2 regions of the Pseudomonas sp. F220 genome follow, and region 2 is predicted to be linked to the other one. Evidence: predicted binding sites of a transcription regulator. Region 2 holds the regulator's gene; the other holds the start of a gene.
The links. Region 2 encodes sigma-54, which starts transcription at its own class of promoters, with help from an activator protein. Its sites were predicted from a motif close to ANTGGCATNNANNTTGCTNT; they were not measured.
Positions count from the first base shown of each region.

Region 1: the regulator sigma-54 is predicted to act here: its motif matches at 2,078-2,097, upstream of glnA (glutamate--ammonia ligase).

Region 1 covers NZ_JBVASJ010000001.1:379,026-386,801, forward strand. Annotated here, with positions in the region: gene typA (translational GTPase TypA) at 1-269, opposite strand, end outside; gene thiI (tRNA uracil 4-sulfurtransferase ThiI) at 409-1,863, opposite strand; gene glnA (glutamate--ammonia ligase) at 2,195-3,601, shown strand; gene ACZYSM_RS01625 (DUF4124 domain-containing protein) at 3,896-4,417, shown strand; gene ACZYSM_RS01630 (DUF4124 domain-containing protein) at 4,440-5,060, shown strand; gene glnL (nitrogen regulation protein NR(II)) at 5,314-6,399, shown strand; gene ntrC (nitrogen regulation protein NR(I)) at 6,396-7,776, shown strand, end outside.
Region 2 covers NZ_JBVASJ010000002.1:153,214-160,989, forward strand. Annotated here, with positions in the region: gene lptC (LPS export ABC transporter periplasmic protein LptC) at 1-24, shown strand, start outside; gene lptA (lipopolysaccharide transport periplasmic protein LptA) at 11-556, shown strand; gene lptB (LPS export ABC transporter ATP-binding protein) at 556-1,281, shown strand; gene ACZYSM_RS02580 (RNA polymerase factor sigma-54) at 1,552-3,045, shown strand; gene hpf (ribosome hibernation-promoting factor, HPF/YfiA family) at 3,165-3,473, shown strand; gene ptsN (PTS IIA-like nitrogen regulatory protein PtsN) at 3,486-3,950, shown strand; gene rapZ (RNase adapter RapZ) at 3,953-4,810, shown strand; gene ACZYSM_RS02600 (HPr family phosphocarrier protein) at 4,826-5,098, shown strand; partial or broken gene ACZYSM_RS02605 (ZIP family metal transporter) at 5,130-5,447, opposite strand; gene pmbA (metalloprotease PmbA) at 5,558-6,904, opposite strand; gene yjgA (ribosome biogenesis factor YjgA) at 7,013-7,534, shown strand; gene tldD (metalloprotease TldD) at 7,591-7,776, opposite strand, start outside.

The sequences.
Region 1 (7,776 bases), on a different contig from region 2:
GACATTACGCGTTCAACTTCGCCGCCGAAGTCGGCGTGGCCCGGGGTATCCACGATGTTGATGTGGTAGCCGTTCCAGTTGATGGCGGTGTTTTTCGCCAGAATGGTAATACCGCGCTCTTTCTCCTGGTCGTTGGAGTCCATCACGCGCTCGTCGTTGAGCTCGTTGCGCTCCAGAGTGCCGGATTGACGCAAGAGTTTGTCTACCAGGGTGGTTTTACCATGGTCAACGTGAGCAATGATGGCGATGTTGCGTAGATTTTCGATCACTTGTGTATCTCGATCAGAGGATTCGGTGTGCTGACAGGTCGTGGCAGCGATTAACAGTAGAGTCCGGCAAAGCCGTTACAGCTTGACGGCGGCGTCGGGGGGCCGGTGACGCAGGCCACAGGCATACAGCCCCGGGCTCTTAGCTCGGTCGATAAACGCGCACATTGGCATGCCCCTCACTGAGCAAATGGTGGGCATGCAGGCGACTCATCACGCCTTTGTCGCAATACAACAGGTACTGGCGAGTAGGGTCCAGTTCCTTGAAACGAGCGTTCAATGCATAAAACGGCATCGCTTGTACCTCGATGCCAGGCAGCGCCAGCGGCTCGTCTTCCTGAGCATCCGGATGACGGATGTCGATCACGATCTGACCGGCCAGCACTTCACTGACTTCTTCGACCTGCAAATCCTGGCCCAATTCATCGATAACCCGATCGATCGGCACCAGTTTGGCGTTCTCGAGCGCACGCTCGAGCACCGCCATATCAAACTGTTGTTCTTCATACTCCACGCGGTTGCGCTTGGCGTGGGTCTTGGGGTTGACCGAAATCACCCCGCAATATTCCGGCATGTGCTTGGCAAAATCGGCAGTGCCGATCTCGTTGGCCAGATCAATGATGTCCTGCTTGTGACTGGCGATCAGCGGGCGTAACACCAGCTTCTCGGTCACGCAGTCGATCACCGACAGATTCGGCAGCGTCTGGCTGGAAACCTGGGAGATCGCCTCACCGGTAACCAGCGCGTCGATTTCCAGCCGATCGGCAATCCTGGACGCAGCGCGCAACATCATACGCTTCAATACTACGCCCATATGACTGTTATCGACTTTACCGAGAATTTCTCCGAGCACTTCCTCGAACGGCACGCTGACAAATAGCACGCGTTGGGAGCTGCCGTACTTTTTCCAGATAAAGTGCGCGACTTCCATCACGCCCAGCTCGTGGGCACGACCGCCAAGATTGAAGAAGCAGAAATGGCTCATCAGCCCGCGGCGCATGATCTGGTAGGCCGCCACCGTCGAATCGAAACCGCCGGACATCAACACCAGGGTCTGTTCGAGGGCGCCTAGCGGATAACCGCCGATGCTGTTGTGCTGGCTGTGAATCACAAACAACCGTTGGTCGCGAATTTCCATTCGCACTTCGATTTCTGGCTCTTTCAGGGAAATTCCGGCGGCGCCGCACTGACGACGCAGCTGGCTACCGACGTATTTCTCGACTTCCATCGAGGTGAATTCATGCTTGCCGGCGCGCTTGCAGCGCACTGAAAAGACCTTGCCCGATAAGGTATCACCGACGTGCTGTTTGCACTTGGCGACGATGTCATCGAAGTCGCCCAACGGGTACTCATCGACCTGCAGGAAATGCGCGATGCCCGGCATGCAACTCAGGCGATCCATCATCTCCTTCAAGGCTTTCGGCTCGCTGACGCGGGTTTCCATGACGAGGTTGTCCCACACACCGTTCACCACCACAGCCGGGTCCAGATCGCGGAGCACGGCACGGATGTTCTTGGCCAACTGACGGATGAAACGCATCCGTACCGGGCGGCTCTTGATGATGATCTCGGGGAAGACTTTTACGATTAATTTCATGAAAACAGCGCGCGAGGGGCCAGCCGAAAAAGGGGGGCGCGGATTATAGCGGAAATTGCTCAAGGTTTAACCAGTTAATATACAGATGACTCTCGATGCACTAAAACAGGGCGTTTAGGATTTTTAGCGCTACATTGCAGTGCGTAAATATCGCATTTTTTCCCGCGTGTACCTTTATGTGCGTGAGTTTGGGGCGAAAAACCCAAGTCGGGGCACTGGCATGCAATTTGCTCCCTTGTGAGGCAGGTTGCCATGGCAGAGTATTCGCGCCGGCATCACCCACATTCTAAGGGCACTCCACTACTAGCCCGAAGCCACCCCGGAGGACACTATGTCGAAGTCGGTTCAACTCATCAAAGATCATGACGTCAAATGGATTGATCTGCGCTTCACTGATACCAAAGGCACTCAGCACCACGTGACCATGCCGGCCCGTGATGCGCTGGATGAAGCCTTCTTCGAAGAAGGCAAAATGTTCGACGGCTCCTCCATCGCTGGCTGGAAAGGCATTGAAGCTTCCGACATGATCCTGATGCCGGACGACACCACTGCTGTTCTGGACCCGTTCACCGAAGAGCCGACCCTGATCCTGGTTTGCGACGTGATCGAGCCTTCGACCATGCAAGGCTATGACCGTGACCCACGTGCCATCGCCAAGCGCGCCGAGGAATACCTGAAGTCGACCGGTATCGGCGACACCGTTTTCGTCGGTCCAGAGCCTGAGTTCTTCATCTTCGACGAAGTGAAGTTCAAGTCCGATATCTCCGGTTCGATGTTCAAAATCTACTCCGAACAAGGTTCGTGGATGTCCGACCAGGACGTGGAAGGCGGCAACAAAGGCCACCGTCCAGGCGTCAAAGGTGGCTACTTCCCGGTACCTCCGTTCGACCACGACCACGAAATCCGTACCTCCATGTGTAATGCCATGGAAGAAATGGGCCTGATCATCGAAGTTCACCACCACGAAGTGGCGACTGCCGGTCAGAACGAAATTGGCGTCAAGTTCAACACCCTGGTAGCCAAGGCTGACGAAGTTCAGACCCTGAAATACTGCGTACACAACGTTGCCGATGCTTACGGCCGCACCGCGACCTTCATGCCTAAGCCTCTGTACGGCGATAACGGTTCGGGTATGCACGTTCACCTGTCCATCTCCAAAGATGGCAAGAACACCTTCGCTGGCGAAGGCTATGCCGGCCTGTCCGATACCGCTCTGTTCTTCATCGGCGGCATCATCAAGCACGGTAAGGCACTGAACGGCTTCACCAACCCGTCGACCAACTCCTACAAGCGTCTGGTCCCAGGCTTCGAAGCTCCAGTAATGCTGGCCTACTCGGCTCGCAACCGTTCCGCTTCGATCCGTATTCCTTACGTGTCCAGCCCTAAAGCTCGCCGTATCGAAGCTCGCTTCCCGGATCCAGCAGCCAACCCGTACCTGGGCTTTGCTGCACTGTTGATGGCTGGCCTGGACGGCATCCAGAACAAGACCCACCCAGGCGATGCTGCTGACAAAAACCTGTATGACCTGCCGCCTGAAGAGGCGAAAGAGATCCCACAAGTTTGCGGCAGCCTGAAAGAAGCCCTGGAAGAGCTGGACAAAGGTCGTGCGTTCCTGACCAAAGGCGGCGTTTTCAGCGACGATTTCATCGACGCTTACATCGCCCTGAAAAGCGAAGAAGAAATCAAGGTTCGTACCTTCGTACATCCACTGGAATACGAGCTGTACTACAGCTGCTAATCCGGTAGCGCTTGCGCAAGCGGCGTAACAGAGGCCTCCTTCGGGAGGCCTTTTTTATGGCCGCGATTCAACGGCTGACAAAAACCCAATGTGGGAGCGAGCCCGCTCGCGATAGCGTTTGTTCATTCAACATTGATGCTGGCTGATCCACCGCCATCGCGAGCAGGCTCGCTCCCACAGGGTATTGTGGTTTCTGATACAGCTCGGTAAACCATACCCAAATGTTTACAACTTGGGTCAACCGTCACCCCTGACCTATGCTGCAACCCAACGCCTTCGTTTCTGGTCGATTTTATGGGTCGTGGTTTTCTATTCATTTTGCTACTCATCGCCCTGCCGGCGGCCGCACAGATCTATAAATACACCGACGCCAATGGCAACACCGCCTATAGCAACCAACCGCCCGATGGCACCCGGAGCCAGACCGTCGAACTGCCGCCGCTCAATAGCGTCGAGCCTCAGCAGCCTGCCCCGCCACAAGTCAGCCCAGCACAAAACGGCAGGCAGCAAGCCAATAAAGCCGCTTATGGGGTACTGGAGCTGACAGGGTTGCCCAGCGAAGAAGCCCTGCGTGCCAACAATGGCACCTTCACCGTTGGCGTTCTGCTGCAACCGCGCCTGCAAGGCGAGCATCGCCTACGTCTACTGCTGGACGGCCGGCCGTATGGTCAGCCGAGCAATGTTCCGCGCCTGCAACTGGTAGATGTCGATCGCGGCGAACACAGCCTGGCGGTGCAAGTACTGGATGGAGAGAAGAAGGTTGTGCAGCAGAGTCCGACTGCGACCTTCACCGTGCAACGGGTGCATACGCCTTGATGCCTTCATGAAACGGATATCCATGCGCACTCTATTGCTGGTCCTGCTCCTGATTGCCCTGCCAGTTGCCGCTGAGGTCCACACCTACATCGATGCGCAGGGGAATAGGGTCTTCACTGACCAACCGCAGCCGGGTAACGCTAAACGTGTTCAATTGGCGCCAGGCAATCGCATGCCCGCGACCCTTGGCGAAGCCGCCCCGGTGCCGGCAGCCAAAACAGCCAAAGACAAACCGCTCTTCCACTACCAGATGCTGCGCGTTCTGGTACCGGATCCGGACGCCACCATTCGCAACACCCAAGGCGAGTTGATTGTCAGCGTCACCAGCGAGCCCGGCCTGCAACGCGGGCATCGCTATCGCTTACTGCTGGACGGCCAGCCAACTGCCGATCCAGGCCCCAGCCCAGTGTTTGCCCTAAGCAACATCGACCGCGGCAGCCATCAGCTGGCGGTGGAAATTCTCGATGAGCAAGGGCGGATGGTCGAACGCACGCCCAACCAGCCGTTTCACATGCTGCGCATTTCCCTTGCCCAGAAGCGCCAGGTCAAACCTTGCACGCTTGCCGATTACGGCCAGCGTCCGGAATGCCCTTTGGCAGACAAACCTAAAGAAGAGAAAAACAGCATCTTTTCATTCTTCTGAACGCCGTTCAGGTTTGCGCACTATATTGGTGCAATGAGCTGCACCCTACCCACTAATCAACCCATTTTGGTTCGAAAATACCCGGCGAAGCTGGCAGAACGCCACGCAATCGAGCTTTAAACGCCTGTTTCAGGGGTTTAGCGCTTCTTTTCGGAGCCTTGGTTTGGTTTTTGCATTTTCCTCGCATCAGCGCTATATCCGCGCGCGCAATCCGGGACCGGCCTCGGGTTGCCCTGCTCCAAAAGAGGTCCTAATGACCATCAGCGACGCTCTGCACCGCTTGCTACTCGACAACCTGACCACCGCAACCATTCTACTCAACGCTGACCTACGCCTTGAGTACATGAACCCCGCGGCGGAAATGCTGCTGGCCATCAGCGGTCAGCGCAGTCATGGGCAATTCATCAGCGAGTTGTTCACCGAATCCGCCGAAGCCTTGAGTTCCTTGCGCCAAGCCGTCGAGCAAGCGCATCCGTTCACCAAGCGCGAAGCGATGCTCACCGCCCTGACCGGGCAGACCCTGACCGTCGATTACGCCGTGACGCCGATCCTCAGCAATGGCGACACCCTGCTGCTGCTGGAAGTCCATCCGCGTGACCGCTTGCTGCGGATCACCAAGGAAGAGGCCCAGCTGTCCAAGCAGGAAACCAGCAAGATGCTGGTGCGCGGCCTGGCTCATGAGATCAAGAACCCTTTGGGCGGGATTCGCGGCGCTGCCCAGTTGCTGGCCCGCGAGCTGCCGGAAGAAAGCCTCAGGGATTACACCAACGTCATCATCGAGGAGGCTGATCGCCTGCGTAACCTGGTGGATCGCATGCTCGGCTCGAACAAACTGCCGTCGCTGGCGATGACCAATATCCACGAAGTGCTCGAGCGTGTGGGCAGTCTGGTGGAAGCCGAAAGCCAAGGCTGCATCACCTTGGTGCGCGACTACGACCCAAGCATTCCCGATGTATTGATTGACCGTGAACAGATGATTCAGGCGGTGCTCAACATCGTGCGCAACGCCATGCAGGCCATCGGCAGCCAGAACGAACTGCGCCTGGGCCGAATCACTCTGCGCACCCGTGCGATGCGCCAGTTCACCATCGGCCATGTGCGCCATCGGCTGGTGACCAAGGTCGAAATCATCGACAACGGCCCGGGAATTCCCGCCGAGCTGCAAGAAACCATCTTCTTCCCAATGGTCAGTGGCCGCCCGGACGGTACCGGGCTGGGCCTGGCCATTACTCAGAACATCATCAGCCAGCACCAGGGCCTGATCGAATGTGACAGCCATCCTGGCCACACCACGTTCTCGATCTTTCTGCCACTGGAACAAGGAGCCCCATCGACATGAGCCGTAGTGAAACCGTGTGGATCGTCGATGACGACCGTTCTATCCGTTGGGTTCTGGAAAAGGCCCTGCAACAGGAAGGCATGACCACGCAAAGCTTCGACAGTGCCGATGGCGTGATGAGCCGTCTGGCTCGCCAGCAACCGGACGTGATCATCTCCGACATCCGTATGCCGGGCACCAGTGGTCTGGACCTGTTGGCGCGGATTCGCGAACAGCACCCGCGCTTGCCAGTGATCATCATGACTGCTCACTCCGATCTGGACAGCGCTGTCGCGTCCTATCAGGGCGGCGCTTTCGAGTACCTGCCCAAGCCGTTCGATGTCGATGAAGCCGTTTCCCTGGTCAAACGCGCCAACCTGCACGCCCAGGAACAGCAAGGCCTGGAGGTCGTGCCGACTCTGACCCGCACCCCGGAAATCATCGGCGAAGCGCCGGCGATGCAGGAAGTGTTTCGCGCTATCGGTCGTCTCAGCCACTCAAACATTACGGTATTGATCAACGGCGAATCCGGTACCGGTAAAGAGCTGGTGGCCCACGCCCTACACCGGCATAGCCCACGGGCAGCGTCACCCTTCATTGCCTTGAACATGGCTGCGATCCCCAAGGACTTGATGGAGTCCGAGCTGTTCGGCCACGAGAAAGGCGCGTTCACCGGTGCGGCCAACCTGCGCCGCGGGCGTTTCGAACAAGCCGATGGCGGCACACTGTTTCTCGATGAGATCGGCGACATGCCGGCCGACACCCAGACGCGTCTGCTGCGGGTATTGGCCGATGGCGAGTTTTACCGGGTCGGCGGTCACACCCCGGTCAAGGTCGATGTGCGAATCATCGCCGCGACTCACCAGAATCTGGAAACCCTGGTTCACGCCGGGAAGTTCCGTGAGGATTTGTTCCACCGCCTCAATGTGATTCGTATCCATATCCCGCGGATGTCGGACCGCCGCGAAGATATTCCGACCCTGGCCAAGCACTTCCTGGCCCGCGCCGCGCAAGAACTGGCGGTCGAGCCGAAACTGCTGAAGAGCGAAACCGAGGAGTACCTGAAAAACCTGCCGTGGCCCGGCAACGTGCGCCAACTGGAGAACACGTGCCGCTGGATCACGGTGATGGCTTCGGGTCGCGAAGTACATATCAGCGACCTGCCGCCTGAGCTGCTGAACCTGCCACAAGATTCTGCACCGGTGACCAACTGGGAGCAGGCCCTACGCCAATGGGCCGATCAGGCGTTGGCGCGTGGCCAATCGAGCCTGCTGGATAGCGCGGTGCCGAGCTTCGAGCGAATCATGATCGAAACCGCCCTCAAACACACCGCCGGCCGCCGCCGCGATGCCGCCGTGCTGCTGGGCTGGGGCCGCAACACCTTGACCCGCAAGATCA
Region 2 (7,776 bases):
AGAGGACAGTATGAGGCTCGTTAAAACCCTCCCTATTTTGCTCAGCCTGAGCGCAGCACTGGGAAGCGTGAGCGCCTGGGCTCTGCCGACTGATAGCCAGCAACCCATCCGCATTCAGGCCGACGACGCTCAACTGGATGACAAGCAAGGCATTGCCACTTACAAAGGCGACGTCATCATCACCCAAGGCTCGATGAAGATCACCGGCAATACCGTGACCATCACTCGCACCCACGCAGGCGAAATCGACGTGGTGACCTCGGTGGGCAACCTGGCGTATTTCGAACAACTGCAGAAGGTCGGTGATCCGAAGCCGGTTCAGGCCTATGGCGTGACCATTCAGTACCATGCCGCGCAAAACCGCATCGTACTGATTGACCGCGCCAAAGTGATCAACGACGGCAATACCACCGAAGGCGAGAAAATCATCTACGACACCGTCAAGCAGGTCGCCAACGCCGGTCGCGCCAACGGTAACACCGTCACCGCGCCACGTCCGCGGATCGACATGGTGATCCAGCCGAAAAAGAAAACTGACGAGCAGAAGGCCCAGTAATGGCAACTCTGAAAGCTCAGCATCTGGCCAAGAGCTACAAGAGCCGTCAGGTCGTGCGTGACGTCAGCCTGTCCATCGACAGCGGTCAGATCGTCGGCTTGCTCGGTCCTAACGGCGCCGGCAAGACCACCTGTTTCTACATGATCGTCGGACTGGTCCAGGCCGATCAGGGCCGTGTACTGATCGACGATCTGGACGTCAGCCACCAGCCGATGCACGGTCGTGCACGGGCCGGTATCGGCTATCTGCCGCAGGAAGCGTCGATCTTCCGCAAACTGTCGGTCGCCGATAACATCATGGCCATTCTTGAGACTCGCAAGGAACTCGACAAGACCGAGCGTCGCAAGGAGTTGGAAAGCCTGCTGCAGGAGTTCCACATCAACCATATCCGCGAGAACCTCGGCATGAGCCTCTCCGGCGGCGAACGTCGTCGCGTGGAAATCGCCCGAGCCCTGGCTACCGCACCGAAGTTCATCCTGCTCGATGAGCCTTTTGCCGGTGTGGACCCGATCTCGGTGGGTGACATCAAGCAGATCATCTATCACCTGAAGGCCAAGGGTATCGGCGTGCTGATCACAGACCACAACGTCCGTGACACCCTGGATATCTGCGAGACCGCCTACATCGTCAACGACGGCCAACTGATCGCCGAAGGTGACTCCGCCACTATCCTGGCCAACGAACTGGTCAAGGAAGTGTACCTGGGTCATGAGTTCCGCCTGTAAGTGCTGAGGTGTTTGGCTAGCTGCCAGAGCGGCTGCATCAATAAAACCCTATAAATTTTATTGTTACCGCGCTTTAGGCAAACACGCGCCCTCAGGTGTTCAGCCAATAGTCAGAGCGCCAGCAGCAATAAGATCCTGTAAATTTTTATTGTTACCGCGCTCTAGGCAAACACTTCAGTTTCAGGCATATAATTTGCTTATGTTTGGCGCTTAGGCGCCCTGTAGTGGATGGCGCATGTGCGCCGGCGAATAAGGTGTTAAGCCCCTGCCATGAAACCATCGCTAGTCTTGAGAATGGGCCAGCAGCTGACGATGACACCGCAGCTGCAACAGGCCATCCGCCTGCTCCAATTGTCGACCCTGGACCTGCAACAGGAAATCCAGGAGGCACTGGAGTCCAATCCGATGCTCGAACGCCAGGAAGAAGGCGACGACTTCGATAACGCCGACCCTCTGGCCGACAACGTCGAGCAGAAACCCAATACCGATGTTCAGGAACCCTCCTACCAGGAAACGGCCCCGACGGTGGATAACCTCGAGGAAGGCGACTGGAACGAGCGCATCCCCAACGAGCTGCCCGTCGACACGGCTTGGGAAGATGTTTACCAGACTAGCGCCAGCAGCCTGCCGAGCAACGATGACGACGAGTGGGACTTCACCACCCGCACATCGGCTAGTGAAAGCCTGCAGAGTCATTTGCTCTGGCAACTGAACCTGGCACCGATGTCCGACACCGATCGCCTGATTGCCGTGACCCTGATCGATTGCATCAACAATCAGGGCTACCTGGACGAGACCCTCGAGGAAATCCTCGAAGCCTTCGACCCGGAACTGGACGTCGAACTGGACGAGATTGAAGCCGTCCTGCATCGCATCCAGCAATTCGAGCCGGCCGGTATCGGTGCGCGCAATCTGAGCGAATGCCTGTTGCTGCAACTGCGTCAGCTGCCAGCCAAAACACCTTGGCTGACCGAGGCCAAACGACTGGTCACCGACTTCATCGACCTGCTTGGCAGCCGTGATTACAGCCAGCTGATGCGCCGCATGAAACTCAAGGAAGACGAGCTTCGGCAGATCATCGAGCTGGTGCAAAGCCTCAACCCGCGCCCAGGCTCGCAAATCGAGTCCAGCGAAGCCGAATACGTCGTACCTGACGTGATCGTGCGCAAGGACAACGAGCGCTGGCTGGTGGAGTTGAATCAGGAATCTGTGCCGCGCCTGCGGGTCAATCCGCAGTACGCCGGTTTCGTGCGTCGTGCCGACACCAGCGCCGACAACACCTTCATGCGCAACCAGTTGCAGGAAGCGCGCTGGTTCATCAAAAGCCTGCAAAGCCGCAACGAAACCCTGATGAAAGTCGCTACCCAGATCGTCGAGCATCAACGGGGCTTCCTCGAGTACGGCGATGAGGCGATGAAACCGCTTGTGCTGCATGACATCGCCGAAGCGGTCGGCATGCACGAATCGACGATTTCCCGGGTCACCACCCAGAAATTCATGCATACCCCACGCGGCATCTACGAACTGAAGTACTTTTTCTCCAGCCACGTAAGCACCTCTGAAGGCGGTGAATGCTCGTCCACAGCGATCCGCGCGATCATCAAAAAACTGGTTGCCGCGGAAAATCAGAAAAAGCCGTTGAGTGACAGCAAGATCGCTGGTTTACTGGAGGCACAAGGCATTCAGGTAGCCCGCCGCACCGTCGCCAAGTACCGCGAATCCCTTGGGATCGCGCCTTCGAGCGAACGCAAGCGGTTGATGTAACGGGCCACGCCACAGCGTTCCAGGTTGTGTTTGAAAACTCACAGGCAGTTTTCGGGCACAGCCTAGTGGCAGGCAAACCAGCCTGCCGCCTTATGCACTGGCAACGAAGGAGAAGCTGTATGCAAGTCAACATCAGTGGACACCAACTGGAAGTGACCGAACCTTTACGCGCCTACATCGGCGAAAAACTCGAACGACTGGAAAGGCATTTCGACAAGATCACCAACGTGCAGGTCACGATGAACGTCGAGAAGCTGCTGCAGAAAATCGAAGCCACGCTGCATATCCCCGGCGGAGAAGTAGTCGCCAACGCTGAGCATTCAGACATGTATGCCGCGATCGACCTGCTGACCGACAAGCTGGATCGCCAACTCAAAAAGCATAAGGAAAAGACCCAAAGTGTCCTCCAGGGCGCAACAGGTCGTTAACACTCCCAACCCATGATTCGACTTGAAAACATCCTGACCCCCGGCCGTTCTTTGGTGAACGTGCCGGGCGGCAGTAAAAAGCGCGCCCTCGAGCAAATTGCCAACCTGATCAGCCGCGAAGTGCCGGATCTGGAGATGCAAGATGTCTTCGAGAGTCTGATTGCCCGTGAAAAACTTGGCTCCACCGGTTTTGGCAACGGCATCGCCATCCCCCACTGCCGCCTCAAGGGCTGCACGTCTCCAGTCAGTGCGCTACTGCACCTGGACGCCCCCATAGATTTTGACGCCATCGATGGTGCGCCGGTTGACCTGCTGTTCGTTCTGCTGGTCCCGGAAGCCGCTACCGATGCGCACCTGGAACTGCTCCGGCAGATTGCCAGCATGCTTGACCGCAAGGAAGTGCGCGAAAAGCTTCGCAGCGCCGCAACCAATGAAGCCCTGTATCAGGTTGTCCTGGTCGAGCAGAACGGTCACTAATCATGCGTTTGATCATCGTCAGCGGCCGTTCCGGCTCAGGTAAAAGCACCGCCCTCGATGTACTGGAGGACAACGGCTACTACTGCATTGACAACCTGCCGGCCGGCCTGCTTCCGGAGCTGGCCGAGCGCGCGTTGATTCACACTGAACTGGCGCAACCGCTAGTCGCGGTGTCTATTGACGCCCGTAACTTGCCCAGCCATTTGTCGCGTTTTCCCGAACTTCTGGAAGAGGTACGCAGCCGGCACATCCAATGCGACGTGCTGTATCTGGACGCCGACGAAGAAACCCTGCTCAAGCGCTTCTCCGAGACCCGTCGGCGCCATCCCCTGAGCAACGCCAATCGATCGCTCGCCGAAGCCATTGACGATGAAACCAACCTGCTTGGGCCGATTGCCGACCTCGCTGATCTGAAGGTCAACACCACCAATCTGAACCTGTATCAACTGCGCGATATGATCAAACTGCGTCTGTTGAACCAGCCAGAATCGGGCACGGCGTTCCTTGTCGAGTCGTTTGGCTTCAAGCGCGGCATGCCGGTCGATGCCGACCTGGTGTTCGATGTGCGGTGCCTGCCAAATCCGTACTGGAAACCAGAATTACGCGAACAGTCCGGGCTGGATCAGCCGGTTGCCGACTATCTGGCCGCCCAACCGGACGTCGAAGAAATGTTCCAGGATATCTCTGCATATCTGCTGAAGTGGCTACCTCGTTTCGCTGCCAGCAACCGCGCTTACGTCACCATCGCCATTGGCTGCACCGGCGGGCATCACCGCTCCGTCTACCTGACCGAACGTCTGGGCCAGGCCCTGCAAACGTCCCTGAAGAACGTCCAGGTTCGCCACCGCGACCTAAGCTAAAGGATCCACACCGCGATGCCCGCTCTGGAAATTGAAATCATCAACAAGTTGGGTTTACATGCCCGAGCGTCTGCCAAGTTCGTTGGGGTTGCAGGTCAGTATCCGTGCCAGATCAGAGCCGGACGCACGCCTGAATCGATGGTCGATGGCAAAAGCATCATGGCCATGATGATGCTGGCTGCCGGCAAAGGCACTAAAATCCATCTGTCCACTGAAGGCGAGCAAGAGCAGGAAGCATTGGATGCGCTGATCAAGCTGATCAATAACTTCTTCGACGAAGGCGAGTAAACATCGGCAGGGCACGCCTGCCGAGAGGCATTCAGGCGAGTGCCGTATCCATGACCATCATCAGACAGAACCCGATACACAGCCCCAGACTCGCCAGCTTGTCATGGCCATGGCGCCGCGACTCCGGGATGACCTCATGAGTCACCACCAGCAGCATGGCGCCCGCGGCTAACGCCAGACCCAGCGGCAAGAGCATTTCAGCCAGGCTCACCAGCCAGGCACACAGCAGTGCGAAGACGGGCTCAACCAAACCTGACGCCGCGCCGATCAAGAACGCCTTGACCCGCGACATCCCCGCCCCGGCCAATACCAAAGCGATCACCAAGCCTTCCGGCACATCCTGCATTGACTGTTACACCGCTTTCGCGAGCAAGCTCGCTCCTACAGGGGGCTGTGCAACGCTCAAAAAAAGCGCGCCACCTCAATGGGTGGCACGCCTTTTTGTTTATCGGTAAGGGTTTAACTACCCGCCACAGTCATCCGCTCGATCAGCACCGAACCCGTGCGAATATTGCTGCGCATTTCCAGGTCATTACCGACCGCGACGATCTGCTGGAACATGTCGCGCATATTGCCGGCGATGGTCACTTCTTGTACGGCGAACTGAATCTCGCCGTTTTCCACCCAAAAACCCGCGGCACCACGGGAGTAGTCGCCAGTCACCATGTTCAAACCCTGGCCCATCAACTCGGTGACCAGCAGCCCGCGTCCCATACGCCGCAGTAACGCAGCTTGGTCTTCGTCGCCATGGGTAACGAACAGGTTATGCACGCCACCAGAGTTGGCGGTGCTTGGCATGCCCAGTTTGCGACCGGAGTAAGTGCCCAGCACGTAAGAAACCAAATGACCGTTCTCGACGAAAGGCTTGGCGTAAGTTGCCAGACCGTCGCCATCGAACGCCGAGCTGCCCAGGGCGCGCATCAGGTGCGGCCGTTCATCCAGGGTCAGCCACTCAGGGAACAGACGTTGACCCAGCGTACCTTCGAGGAACGACGACTTTCGGTACAGATTGCCGCCAGAGATCGCCCCGAGAAAGCTGCCAAACAAACCACCCGCCAGTTCTGCGGAAAACAGCACCGGCACTTCGCAGGTTGGAACCGGACGCGCGCCCAGACGGCTAGTCGCCCGTTGCGCAGCACGCTGGCCGATGGTGACCGGATCGGTGAGCAATTCGCCCTGGCGATTCACGTCATACCAATAGTCGCGCTGCATCTGACCGTCGGCTTCGGCGATCATCACGCAGCTCAGGCTGTGACGGGTCGACGCATAACCACCAATAAACCCGTGGCTGTTGCCATACACGCGGCAGCCCTGATGGGTACTCAGGGTCGTGCCATCGGCATTCTTGATCCGGCTGTCAGTTGCAAACGCCGCCGCTTCACAGGCCAATGCCTGTTCGATGGCTTGCTCCGGAGTGATGTCCCAAGCGTGGAACAGGTCGAAATCCGGCAAATCCTTGGCCATCAAGGCGGCATCGGCCAGACCTGAGCTTTCGTCTTCGGAGGTGTGCTTGGCAATGGCCAGAGCAGCGGCGACGGTTTCGCGAATCGCCTCCGGACCGCTGGCCGAGGTGCTGGCCGATCCTTTGCGTTGGCCTACATACAAGGTGATGCCAAAGCCCTGGTCACGGTTGAACTCAACGGTTTCGACTTCCCGCTGGCGGACCGAGGTCGACAGGCCCTGTTCCAGAGATACCGCGACTTCGCAGGCGCTGGCGCCCTGGCGCTTGGCCTCAGCGATGATCTGCTCGACTTGCTCTTGCAGTGCCGGCAAAGCCTTTGGGCCGACGCTTTCTGCTGCACTCATGGTGTTCTCCACTCAAATTCTGCTTTCGGTTAAGGCCTTCGAGCGACCGGGCCGGACAAGCGGCCCCCGACTGGTTATCATGGCGGCGTTTCTTTGCGGACTGCCACCATGGTTGATTCTTACGACGACTCCCTCGATGGGGAGAAAAGCAAATCCCAGGTCAAACGTGAGCTGCATGCTCTGGTTGATCTTGGCGAGCGCCTTACAACACTCAAGCCTGACTTGCTGGCAAAACTGCCATTGACCGACGCCTTGCGCCGGGCTCTGAACGATGCGCCCAAGCACACCGCGAATATCGCGCGTAAACGGCACCTCATGTTCATCGGCAAACTGATGCGCGATCAGGACACTGACGCCATTCTGATGTTGCTTGATCAACTCGATGCCTCCACTCGGCAGTACAACGAACGTTTCCACGGCCTGGAACGCTGGCGCGATCGTTTGATCGCGGGCGATGACGGCGTCCTGGAGAAGTTCGTCATCGACTACCCGGACGCGGATCGCCAGCAAATGCGCTCCTTGATCCGTCAGGCCCAGCATGAACTTGCGCAAAGCAAGCCACCTGCTGCCAGCCGAAAAATCTTCAAGTACATCCGTGAGCTGGACGAGACACAACGCGGTCTGCGTTAGTTTTCGACCCCGGGTGGGTTGCACCGCATTGCGGTTCGCCCACCCAAGGCTCCCTCTCAAGCGCCCGTGCCACCCACGGTGATCGCATCAATTTTCAACGTTGGCTGGCCGACACCCACCGGCACCGACTGCCCGTCCTTGCCACACGTCCCTACCCCGCTGTCCAGCGCCAGATCGTTACCAACCATCGACACTTTGCTCATGGCTTCCGGGCCATTGCCGATCAGTGTCGCGCCTTTGAC